Regions from separate parts of the Exiguobacterium sp. OS-77 genome, predicted to be linked through region 1. Evidence: a T-box and tRNA genes for the amino acid it is inferred to sense, from the RefSeq annotation. Region 1 holds a T-box; the other holds one or more tRNA genes.
What was found. A T-box is a leader RNA that pairs with one kind of tRNA and senses whether it is charged. The one in region 1 lies ahead of leuS (leucine--tRNA ligase), so its partner is inferred to be a tRNA-Leu.

Region 1 (6,292 bases):
GCTCGGGACAGCAGTCAGTGGTCAAATCGCTGCCTTTTCGATTCAGTACATCTTCATCGCCAATCTCGTCCTCTACATCGCCTTTGCCATCATTTTGTTCGTCGGTTTATCCTGGATTCAGGCACCAGCGCGGATGCATGCGGCACATGACGAGATCGAAACGACACGCACACCCCTTGCGCGCGGTGCGGCACGGACGATGTTGCTCGTCTCGATCGGGTATGCCTTACTTTGGTTCGTTTATGTGCAATGGCAAGGAACCTTTGCCGTACACACGAAATCGCTCGGTGTCACGATTTCCGAGTACTCTATTCTTTGGACGATCAACGGAGCACTCATCGTGTTCGCACAACCTTTATTAACACCAATTCTCCGGTGGTTTGGAGATGACTTGAAGCGACAATTGATGACCGGTACAGGAATCTTCCTCTTGTCTTATCTGATCGTTCCGTTCGCAGGCGGCTTCAAGATGTTCCTCGTCGCGATGATCATTTTGACGATTGGTGAGATGTTCATCTGGCCAGCGGTTCCTGCTATGGCGGCGAGACTCGCGCCAATCGGAAAAGAAGGAGAGTTCCAGGGATACGTCAATATTGCCGCTTCAGCGGGACGGATGATCAGTCCGACCGTCGGAGGGTTGATCTACGATTTATCCGGTATGTCAGCGGTCTTCTTGACATTGATTGGATTGATTCTGTTAGCAGGCGTCGTATTCCTTCGTGCCATTCCTAAAATCACATCATGAGCATCATCTGTAAGACAGCGGACATTAGATTCGCTGTCTTTTTTTTACATCATTAATGCGCTAATTATAAAACAAATCATTATTAATATGGAATATTTCGGCAAAGAAACGGGTACTTTCTAATCAAGAACTTGAAAAGAAAGTTCATGTGAACGTTGCTTCTTTTTGACTGGAGGTGCACGAATGGAAAGGTGTCAATTCATCACAGATGCCGCAACTTGGACGACACACGTACAGCAACAGCCTCTTGATATCTTCTACAGTCACCAATACGTCACGCTTAACGCTAGACCGTCTGAGCAAGCGGTGTTATTTCGTTATGAAGGTCATGCGGGAACACTGTTCTATCCCTTTTTAAAGCGTCGGATTTTTGATACGCCTTATTCAGATCTCATCACGCCGTATGGCTACGGCGGACCGGAAATCGTCGGTCGCTTAACCGCAACTGAAATGCAGCATGCACGTCTATCGTTTGAAAGGTGGGCGGAGCAAGAATCGGTCGTTTCGGAAATGATTCGCTTTAATCCGTTGACCGGTAATGAACGGTTCATGCAGGACTGGACGAAAGTTTCCTTCATCCGTCATACGACGAGTATCGATTTACGCCCTTCAATAGAGGACATCATGCAGACATTTCATAAGAAGACGAGAAGTATGATTCGCAAATCGCTTGCCTCTCCTTTAACCGTTAGAATAGGAACGCGAGACGACCTACCTGTTTTTGTAGCGTTGTATCATGAAACGATGGACCGGAAGAATGCTTCGGCTCATTATTATTTTACCGCGACGTATTTTGAGCAGTTGATGGAAACGAACCCGCTTTGTGAACCCATATTGCTGATGGCGGAAATCGAAGGAGAAGCGGTTGGAGGGTACCTCGTATTGCTCGGAAAAGAATATGCCCACGGTCATTTGATTGGTTGTAAGCGGGACGAAGCGAAGATGTTCCCAAATCAACGACTTGAGTACGAAGCGATTCTTCAGGCGAAAGCACGCGGTCTCGTCGAACAACATCTCGGAGGTGGATATCAAGAACGGGATAGTCTCTTTGAGAGTAAATGCCGTTACACCGGGTACCGTTTATTTGAGTATCATCAAGGAAAATCGATTCTTCAACCAGCCGTATACGATCAGTTGTGTATACGATACGGGTCAGATGCTAATTCGGATTATTTTCCGGCTTACCGACAAACCAGTGTCCAAATGGCGACAAGTTAAACAGTAACTAAATGAAGAAGGTGAAACGACTACATCGTGTAGTCGTTTTTTTGATATGCTGAAATCATGATAGATCAATTGAGGGGGATGTGTCTTGAAAAAACGAGGTCTTATTTTTGATATGGATGGGGTCATCTTAGATAGTGAAATCCGCTACTTTGAGGTCCACCAGCAGATGTTCAAAACGTTATCGATTCCGCTCGATCCGGTTCAGTATGCGACATTCATGGGGAAAACAGGAGATGAGATGTGGGAAGAACTTGTCGCGCAACACGAGCTCCCAGAAACAGCGAGTGCTTTACTTGAGGAAGAACATCGCTTGTTTCAAATTCATGCAAAACCAGAGGCGTGTGGTTTAAAAGAGGGAGTCAAACAAGTCATCGAACAAGCGACATCTCTTGGTTACGATATCGGGATCGCTTCTTCGAGTTCGCTTCAAAAAATCGAACGCGTCATCCGTCATTACGAGCTTCCAATCACGCATTACGTCAGTGGGGAAGAAGTCGTGCGTTCGAAGCCGGATCCCGCGATTTTTCGACTTGCGGCATCACGAATCGGGCACGCACCTGAGAATTGTCTCGTCATTGAAGACGCTGCAAACGGGATGATCGGCGCAAAAGCAGCTGGTATGGAAGTGATTGCGCTTCTTGATGACCGGATGCCAGCGCAACGTTTAGAACAAGCAGATCATATTGCGCGATCGCATGCGGAAATTGAGGAAATTTTACGGAAGCGTTGACGCTTGAGGAAGAAACAGATTACACTAGGAAAAGATAGTCAAATGCAGGGAACTGAAGTAGTAGGGGAAAGGTGCCGTCAAGAGAGCTGGTGGAGGGTGCGAACCAGTCGGTAACAACCGTGAACTCGTCAGGGAGCACGATTCGTGAAGTCGTAGTAGCGAATCCGGTCCTTCACACCGTTATCTGTGAATCAAGCGGTCTGTCATAGACAGACAACGTGGGTGGTACCGCGGAAGCCAAACCGGTCTTTCGTCCCTATTCCTAGGGGCGGAGGACCGGTTTTTTTTAGATTAGAGGAGGAAAAGACATGCCGTACAATCATCGCGAAATTGAACCAAAATGGCAGGCGCGTTGGGATCAAGACAACGCCTTCGTCACGACAGAAGATCCAGAAAAAGAAGGGTTTTATGCCCTTGATATGTTCCCGTATCCGTCAGGTGCCGGACTCCACGTTGGACACCCGGAAGGCTACACGGCAACGGACATCCTCGCGCGGATGAAACGGATGCAAGGATACAACGTCTTGCACCCAATGGGTTGGGATGCGTTCGGGTTACCAGCAGAACAATACGCTCTCGATACAGGGAATGACCCACGTGAATTCACAGCGAAAAACATCGAGACGTTCAAGCGTCAGCTGAAAGAACTTGGATTCTCCTATGACTGGGATCGTGAAATCAACACGACGGATCCGAAGTACTACAAATGGACACAGTGGATCTTTACGAAGTTGTATGAAAAAGGACTTGCGTTCGTGGACGAAGTCGCGGTCAACTGGTGCCCGGCACTTGGAACCGTTCTTGCGAATGAAGAAGTCATCGACGGATTATCTGAACGCGGAAATCATCCGGTCGTGCGTGTTCCGATGCGTCAGTGGGTCTTGAAAATCACGGAATATGCGGATCGTCTTCTTGAAGATCTCGATGACCTCGATTGGCCGGATTCTGTTAAAGAGATGCAACGGAACTGGATCGGGAAATCAGAAGGTGCTGAGATCGATTTCACGATTGATGGACATAAAAAACAAGTCACGGTCTTTACGACACGTCCGGACACAATCTTTGGTGCGACGTACCTCGTGCTTGCGCCGGAGCATCCATTCGTAGCTGACATCACGACAGCGGATCACAAGGAAGCCGTCGATACGTACATTTCGCAAGTCCAAACGAAGTCAGACCTCGAACGGACGGATTTAGCGAAGGAAAAAACAGGCGTCTTCACGGGTGCTTTCGCCGTCAATCCAATCTCAGGTGATCGTCTTCCGATCTGGATCGCTGATTATGTCCTTGCTTCTTATGGAACGGGTGCAATTATGGCAGTTCCAGGACACGATGAGCGCGACCATGAATTCGCGAAACAATTCGACTTGCCAATCGTTGAGGTCGTCGCGGGTGGAAACGTCGATGAAGCAGCCTATACAGGAGAGGGCGAACACGTCAACTCGCATATGCTTGATGGTCTTGGAAAACAAGAAGCAATCGAGACGATGATTGCTGAACTCGAAACGAATCAAGTCGGACGCAAGAAAATCACGTATCGTCTCCGCGACTGGTTGTTCAGTCGTCAACGGTATTGGGGTGAGCCAATCCCAGTCGTTCATATGGAAGATGGTTCGATGAAGACGCTTAGCCAAGAGGAATTACCGCTCGAACTTCCAATCATTCCGGAGATCAAGCCGTCTGGTACAGGCGAATCACCACTTGCGCTTGCGGAAGACTGGTTGGATTATACGGATCCTGAAACAGGAATGAAAGGGCGTCGCGAGACGAATACGATGCCACAATGGGGCGGAAGCTGCTGGTATTATCTTCGTTTCATCGATCCGCACAATGAAGAGGCGATCGCGGATCCAGAAAAATTAAAATACTGGCTTCCAGTCGATATTTACATCGGTGGTGCGGAACACGCCGTTCTCCACTTATTGTATGCACGCTTCTGGCATAAAGTCTTGTATGATGCAGGCGTCGTGCCAACAAAAGAACCATTCCAGAAGTTATACAACCAAGGGATGATTCTTGGAGAGAACAACGAGAAAATGTCGAAATCACGCGGTAACGTCATCAATCCGGATGAAATCGTTAAATCGCATGGTGCGGATACGTTACGCTTGTATGAAATGTTCATGGGTCCACTCGATGCATCAGTTGCCTGGTCTGAGAACGGACTTGACGGTGCGCGTCGTTTCCTCGATCGTGTCTGGCGCTTGTTCGAACGGACAGCAGACATTCAAGATGTCGCAGAAGTCGATGCTGACTTCGAACGGACATACCACCAGACGGTCAAGAAGGTTACGGAAGACTTCGCGAACATCCAGTTCAACACCGGAATTTCGCAACTCATGGTCTTCGTCAACGAAGCAAACAAACAGCCGGTGCTTCCGCGTCACTTCCTTCGTGGGTTCATCCAATTGTTAACACCAGTTGCACCGCACCTTGGTGAGGAACTCTGGGAACAACTTGGATTTGAAGAGACATTGACGTATGCGGCATGGCCAACATTCGATGAATCGAAACTCGTCAGCGATACAATGGAATTCGTCATTCAAGTGAACGGAAAAGTTCGCTCGAAAATCGAAATCAACATCGACGCGACAAAAGAAGAAATCGAGGCACTTGCCTTTGCCGACGAAAAGACACAAGAATGGATCGGCGACAAGACGGTTCGAAAAGTCATCGTCGTACCGAAAAAATTAATCAACATCGTAGCAAATTAAGCCATAGCCCCTTTCATTCGTTTGACGCGAATGGAGGGGGTTTCTTCATTTCCGTCGCAAGTCCGCTTTTTTTTTGAACGTCCTTCTGCTACACTGAATCAGAAACCGAGAAAGAAAGGCGATTACCATCAATGAAACGATCTTATATAGTCTATACAACGATTTTTGCCGTCGTTTCGGGTTTGATTCTTTGTGTACTGCTCGTCTTCTCAAAACCAGAGACGATGTCGCGTATTCAGGAAACGTTCGCGAAAATCGAGACGCAATCGAAGCATCAGGCAGCTGTCAAACAGGTGCCGACGAAAACGCCTTCAGCTATTCCGAATCCGGAAGAACCATTAATTAAGAATGTCCAGCAGATGTTATATGATGATTCCATCGGGTCGTACCTCGTCGTCACAGACGATTATCGTTTCTTTGAAATTAGTGGAACAGGTGAGAGGATCAATGCCTCCTTCCAATTAGAAGAAGGGAAATTACTTCTTTCTGGCCTCGATGGCATGACACTCGTTGACGGAGAGACCGTCGCTTTATTGACATCGAATCAGATTCTCGTGACAATCACGCGAAAAGATGGTGTCTGGAGCGAAGAAAAACGTGAAAAAGTACAGGGGACGACGATTCGAGACAGTTTCCATGGGCTTGGATATGATGCGAAGAAAAAGGAATTCTATACGATCAATCATATCCGTGCAATCGGACGTGTGGAATTGACTCGTTTCGCCATGAAAGAGGATAAAATTAAGATTGATCCAGATGCGTCGGAAAAGAAAAAACGGGCTTTAAAGAAAAAGCAAAAGCCGCCGTATTTATCGATCGTAGAACGAAGTAAAATTGAACCGGCGAATGGGATGCGAAGTGATGCGAAGAAAGTAT
Region 2 (6,292 bases), 570 kb from region 1:
CCGTTCGAGATGAGGTGTCCGACGATTGTGTCGAGCAATGGCACCATCGCGTCAAGTCCTTCAATCGAGAAGCGTTTTTGACCGACGTATGTTTTGTGCAAGTATTTTTCGAAGAGGTCCGTTTCAGCTAAGCGTTTGAACAACTGTTTCTTTTGTTCAGCATCTAGCGCCGCTGTCAAAGCACCTTGCTCGATTTTCTGACGGAGCCATTTCTTTTCATCGAGATCGTCGACATGCTGGAACTCAACTGCGGCTGCTCCCGTGTACTGCGCTTTTAAATGTTCGATGCCTTCAAATGCGTCCTGTACACCAGTTGGTGGTTCAGGACAGACGAGTGAGACTGGCATTTTTCGAAGATCTGCTTCTGTCAATCCGTACTGACTCAATTCGAATAATCCTGTTTCTCGCGGATGGTCCTTCAGCGGATAGATATCCGCCGCAAGATGTCCTTTTGCACGAATTTGTTCCGCTAAACGATTCGCCGCAAGATATTTTTCGAAATCTCCTGTCTCGACTTGCATCGGTACAACTGGTTCCGTCACGGGTGCACCATGCTCTTCGAAATAAGCACGTGTCTCCTCATCAACGGATGTTTTGTCTTCTAAAAAACGCTCGTACAATTCAATGATGTAGCCAAGGTTTGGTCCATAGAATGCTTGTTGATCTTGCTCGTGGCTTGCCATGTACGGTTCCCCCCGTTTCTATATTTCTCCCCACACATCCAGTGGATACTCGATGTGTTTCCAGCCCTCTACCTGTTAGCGCTTTCAAAAGGAATTGCATGAATAAAACGCTGAACGTCATGAGAAGGAATGATCGTGTCATTCTTCCATGAAAGTGCCTTCGTTACTATATTACTACTCTTTTCCTGTGTGTGCATTTCGAATTCCCAAATTCTTGCGCTTAAATGTATAAGTTTTTCTTATGAGCGCTTAGCCAGTTATTTATGATTCGTCAAAAAACCGGCGTATCCGCATTTAGATACGCCGGTTCCATCATAAGACTTTACTAAGGAACGATTGCGTCCGTTCGTGTTGTGGAGAATCAAACAATGCTTGTGGCACGTTCTCTTCGACGATATAGCCACCATCCATGAATAAGACGCGATCTCCAACCTCTCGAGCAAATCCCATCTCATGGGTCACGACGACCATCGTCATGCCTTCAAGGGCAAGCTGTTTCATGACGGCAAGCACGTCACCGACCATTTCCGGGTCAAGCGCTGACGTTGGCTCATCAAACAACATGATTTTCGGATTCATCGCAAGCGCGCGGGCAATAGCGACCCGCTGTTTTTGACCTCCAGATAATTCACCTGGATAATTATCCGCTTTTTCACGTAATCCGACTTTATCGAGTAGTTCAAGTGCCCGCTGTTTCGCCTGTTCTTTATCCGATTTACGCACTTTAATCGGTGCGAGCGTGACGTTTTCTAGCACGGTCTTATGTGGGAAGAGATTAAAATGTTGAAAGACCATCCCGACTTCTTCCCGGACCTTGTTGATATCGACCTTTGGACTCGTAATGTCGAAATCATCGACGATGACCGTACCACCCGTGATCTCTTCCAATCGATTCAAACAGCGTAAAAACGTACTTTTCCCAGATCCCGACGGACCGATGACACAAACGACTTCTTTTTCTGCAATCGAGACGTTGATGTCTTTTAAGACTTCATTCGAACCGAAGGATTTTTTTAAGTTCTTCACTTCAATGATACTCATCGTAATGTAAACCTCCGTTCCAAGAACTTCGCCACTAAGGACAAGAGATAAATGATGACGAAGTACATCAATCCGACGACAGACCAGACGATAAATGGTTCGAACGTCGTCGATTGCTGAACCTGACCTTGTTGCGTCAAGTCAGCGATTCCGATGATCGACAGCAACGATGTATCTTTTAAGCTGATGATCGATTGGTTCGTAATCGTTGGTAACATCCGTCGGAATGCTTGCGGTAAGATGATCTGTACCATCGTTTGACGCCCTGTCATCCCGAGTGAACGCGCAGCTTCTGTTTGTCCTTTATCAATCGACTGGATACCAGCTCGAATGATCTCCGCAAAATAAGCACCGGCATTGATTGCGACCGTCAGTATCCCTGCATACATCCGGTCCATCGATAACCATTCGAGCGAATTGAGTCCAAAATAGATGAAGAATAACTGAACGATGAACGGCGTTCCGCGAATGACATCAATATAGACAATTGCGATCCCGTTTAAGATTTTTGATGGTGATAACCGCATCAATGCGACGACTAAGCCAATCAGAAAGCCGACGATGACCGCGATGATGAAAATATACAATGTGACTTGAAGCCCTTCCAAGAAAAATGGAAATGCGGTTTTGACCACTTCCATTGGCTATCCCACTCCCTTATCGCCTTGCGACTTATTTCAGATACGTGTCAACGATTTTATCGTATTCACCGTTTTCTTTCAGATTCGCAAGCCCTTTGTTGATTTTCTTCATCAGATCCTCGTTCTCACCTTTTAAGACAGCGATTCCGTAGTTGTCCCCGTTGAGACGGTCTCCGACAAGTTTTAATCCAAGGTTTTGTTGTTTGTTTGCATATGAGATGACAGGATAATCTTCAATCAAAGCAGCAGCGTTACCATTCTTCACTTCTTGGAACATCGCTGGACTGTCATTGAACTGTGTGACTGTAAAGCCCAGTTTATCTGCGTTATCCGTTGCATATTTCGCACCCGTCGTTCCCTTTTTGACGGCTACTTTTTTCCCTTTTAAATCGTTGACAGATTTAATACCATTCTCATCTTCTTTGACGACTAGAATAAGACCAGCTTTGAAGTATGGATCCGAGAATGTGACGACTTTCTTCCGTTCTGGCGTAATACTCATACCGGCAATGGCAACGTCCAATTGATTTGCTTGAAGTGCCGGAATGATGCCGCTAAAGTCCATCGCTTCAAATTGAATCTTGAAGTTCTGATCCTTCGCGATTGCTTTCATGAGATCGATGTCGATTCCTTTGTACGTATCCCCGTCTTTATATTCGAATGGTGGATACGTGACGTCAATGCCGACCTTATAAGTCTTTCCTTCAGACGACTCTTCTTCTTTCGAACCGATGCTACATGCACCAAGTACGAGAACACAGCTCATCAAGAGCGCTAGCAAGATACTCCCTTTTTTCATGTTTGTTTCCCCTCTCCTATGTGTTAAAGATTGTCTACTTCACTTAGTACTTTCCCTGAAGAGTACCCTCTTTAAAACGTATTTTACCAGAAAAATTCTAAAAAGATAAATATTTCTGAATTTTTATTCGTTGTAATCGTTTTCTATTCAGCAATAAAAAAAGGGCAACCCCCTGCTGGGATTGCCTCCTTCAATCATTTATGCCGCCGAGAGGACTTGAACCTCCACGGTGTTGCCACCACTAGATTCTGAGTCTAGCGCGTCTACCAGTTCCGCCACGACGACGTTGATTTATGATATTAATATAGCGGGTAAAGAACGGAGTTGTCAATCATTTCGCAAGATGTTGCGAACGAACTTCTCGACGACATCATCATACAATGCTGGATCCTCAAAATAGGCCATCGCATGAGCGGCATTTGGAATGACGACGAGCTCTTTTTCCGTTGGACAAGCTTCATACAGCTCATACACCATGTCTGTCGGTACGAATGTATCCGCCCCACCATGGATGAACAAAATCGGTACTTGTGCCTTTTTGACCTGTTTCAGCGCAGATGCTTCACGGAACGTATAACCAGCCTTTAGCTTCGTCAATACGCTCGTCATGCCTAAGAACGGAAAGTGTGGTAGACGGTACATCCGCTTCATCTGATACGCAAGGACTGCATTAACGGACGTATAGGCACAATCAGAAATGATTCCTTTGATTTGTGGTGGGAGTTGTTCGCCACTCGTCATCAATACGGTCGCCCCTCCCATCGATACGCCATGCAGGAATAGTTTCGCCTCCTGTCCGATCCGTTCAATCAGATAGTTCGACCAACTGAGACAATCTTCCCGATCATGCCATCCGAATCCGATGTAGTGACCGTCACTCATTCCGTGTCCACGATTATCGGGCATCATGACATGGAAACCGGCCTGATGGTACAGATAGGCGAATCCGGCTAAATCCGTTCCGACGCCTCCGTACCCGTGCACGAGAATGACGATCCGATCTGACGGAACAGGTGACGGAAGAAAATGCCCGCGTAACGTTAAACCGTCTTTCGCTTCAATCTCGATCCGCTCAAGCGGTTGCTCCTTGATCCATGTCTGACCAGGTTGCATCAATCGGATCATCTCGTCACTTAGATCTCGATTATTCGATAAGAATGGCTTTGGATTCGTAGCGATTGCCATCTCGTAAAAATAATAACTCGCTGCTACTAATCCGGATCCGATGACTCCGATTCCAATTTTTGTTCTGCGACGCATCTGCCCCACTCCTTCTTTCCGTTATAACTCGATCTTCAGTTGAGCAGCATGGTCATCCTCTTCATCCTGCAAGACTTGTTGACGTAATCGCTGTTCTTGTTGCTGACGCCGGTAGGCAAATTCTTGGACGAGCTCTGTACCCGTGAATCCATCTTCTACGAGTTCGCTCAATAAATCTGTTTCTGTCTCGACGACCTCCCCCGGACGTCGCATGACGAGAACATCTCCGACTTGTGCAATCAGCAATTCATCTTCTAGACGAAGTGCATCGTAAAATGGTTCCGGTAACGTCATCCGACGTGTCTCCGGATTGATATGGACGCGTTTATAAACGCCTAATGCTTGAAACTTACGACGTGCCATTGCGTGCTCTCCTTTTTAGTTGAACGTCAGATCGATTCGTGAATCTTTTCCTTGAATACGAACCGTACCCGTCGCTCCATTGATTAACGTCACCTGCGGCGGCTGATGACCGATGTCAAGATCGTATAAGACTGGTAAGCCTGTCTCATCCGCTAGATATTGATACACGTTTAGCCATGTCAGGTCTTCTGTAATCCTTGCAGACGTGCGCCCGAATAAAAAGCCAGCCGCATGGTTGAACCAGCCAGCATACGCCATTTGTCGCAGCGTCCGGTGCACCTCTGCCGAATTCGCTTCAGACACCTCAAAGTACCAGAGGATCGGTTCTCCGTTGATCTCTTCACGCTGGAAACGCTGCACATCTCCATACGGTGTCCCAATCAAATGGCGAATCGTCTCTAGGCACCCACCAAGTATACGTCCGGTCACTTCTGTTCGCTCATCAAGTGCTTTCCATTCCGTCGCTTCCGTTAGCTGAAATAACGAACCTGCTGGACGTTCTTCATCAGTCCACTCGGATTGATAACGATCGGAAGCCCACTGTGTAACGGTTCCTCCAGTTGGCGTCGCAAGTACTCGTCGCCAGGCACTTGTCGTCTCGTCCCATTCTTCACTTCGAAGCTCAACGAAATTCGGACCATGTGCTGTTGCAATTCCCGTCTGAAGCGTCAGACTGAGCAATAGCGTACTGATATCGGAATAGCCAAGCAACCATTTTGTTTGGTAAGTAGCTAGCGTCAACTCAGGTAAAAGATCAATGGCGCGTTCCCCGCCAAATGGCGGGATGACGGCATCAATCGTCTCATCCGTCATCATGCGGTTCAATTCTTCGGCCCGTTGTTTAGCCGGTGCACTCTCAGCATGTTGATGCGACCAAATCGTTTCGCCTAAACGGACGTTCATTTGTCGTGCTTGTACCTGTTCAACTGCTCGTTCGACCCATTCCTGTTGCTGTTCACGTAATCCGGAGGAGGGCGCCGTCACTCCGATCGTTTGACCTGTCCAACCTAAAAATGGATATTTCATGGTGACCCCCTATAATGTCATAGTGTGAAACTATCTTCTCGTCAAAATATGAGTTCATTATACCGTTCTTATGCCGCATTACCAACTTTTATCCTGTTCGAACGTCGTGATACGAACAAAAAACACGATTCCGTACGAGCGACCTGAATGAACAAGTCACCTCGACGAAACCGTGTTTGATTCCTTAGCTTGATGCTGATAGTTCAGCGTATTCCTCTTGCGTGAACGCACGGGAGCGTGTCAAAAAACGTTTCCCTTCGACACCTTCAAGAGAGAACATTCCGCCTCGACCATCCACGACATCAATGATGAGTTGCGTATGTTTCCAGTACTCATATTGATCTTCATGAATATAAAACGGACAACCACCGATCTCTCCCAGTTTTTTATCCTGATCTCCCAGGAATAGATCACCCTGCGCAAAACACATCGGGGAACTGCCATCGCAACAACCACCAGATTGATGAAACATCAACGGA

Region 2: it has a tRNA-Leu gene. The T-box ahead of leuS (leucine--tRNA ligase) is inferred to sense a tRNA for this amino acid. The anticodon was not compared.

What each region holds. Positions count from the first base shown of each region.
Region 1 covers NZ_DF239008.1:815,591-821,882, forward strand. The annotation lists gene EXG77_RS03960 (MFS transporter) at 1-745, shown strand, start outside; gene EXG77_RS03965 (peptidoglycan bridge formation glycyltransferase FemA/FemB family protein) at 929-1,963, shown strand; gene EXG77_RS03970 (HAD family phosphatase) at 2,058-2,702, shown strand; T-box leader at 2,741-2,963, shown strand; gene leuS (leucine--tRNA ligase) at 3,011-5,416, shown strand; gene EXG77_RS03980 (hypothetical protein) at 5,548-6,292, shown strand, end outside.
Region 2 covers NZ_DF239008.1:1,383,356-1,389,647, reverse strand. The annotation lists gene EXG77_RS06800 (2-oxoglutarate dehydrogenase E1 component) at 1-683, opposite strand, end outside; gene EXG77_RS06795 (amino acid ABC transporter ATP-binding protein) at 996-1,724, opposite strand; gene EXG77_RS06790 (amino acid ABC transporter permease) at 1,721-2,365, opposite strand; gene EXG77_RS06785 (transporter substrate-binding domain-containing protein) at 2,397-3,164, opposite strand; tRNA gene EXG77_RS06780 (tRNA-Leu) at 3,366-3,449, opposite strand; gene EXG77_RS06775 (alpha/beta hydrolase) at 3,492-4,424, opposite strand; gene EXG77_RS06770 (hypothetical protein) at 4,446-4,787, opposite strand; gene EXG77_RS06765 (S66 peptidase family protein) at 4,803-5,813, opposite strand; gene EXG77_RS06760 (DUF779 domain-containing protein) at 5,998-6,292, opposite strand, start outside.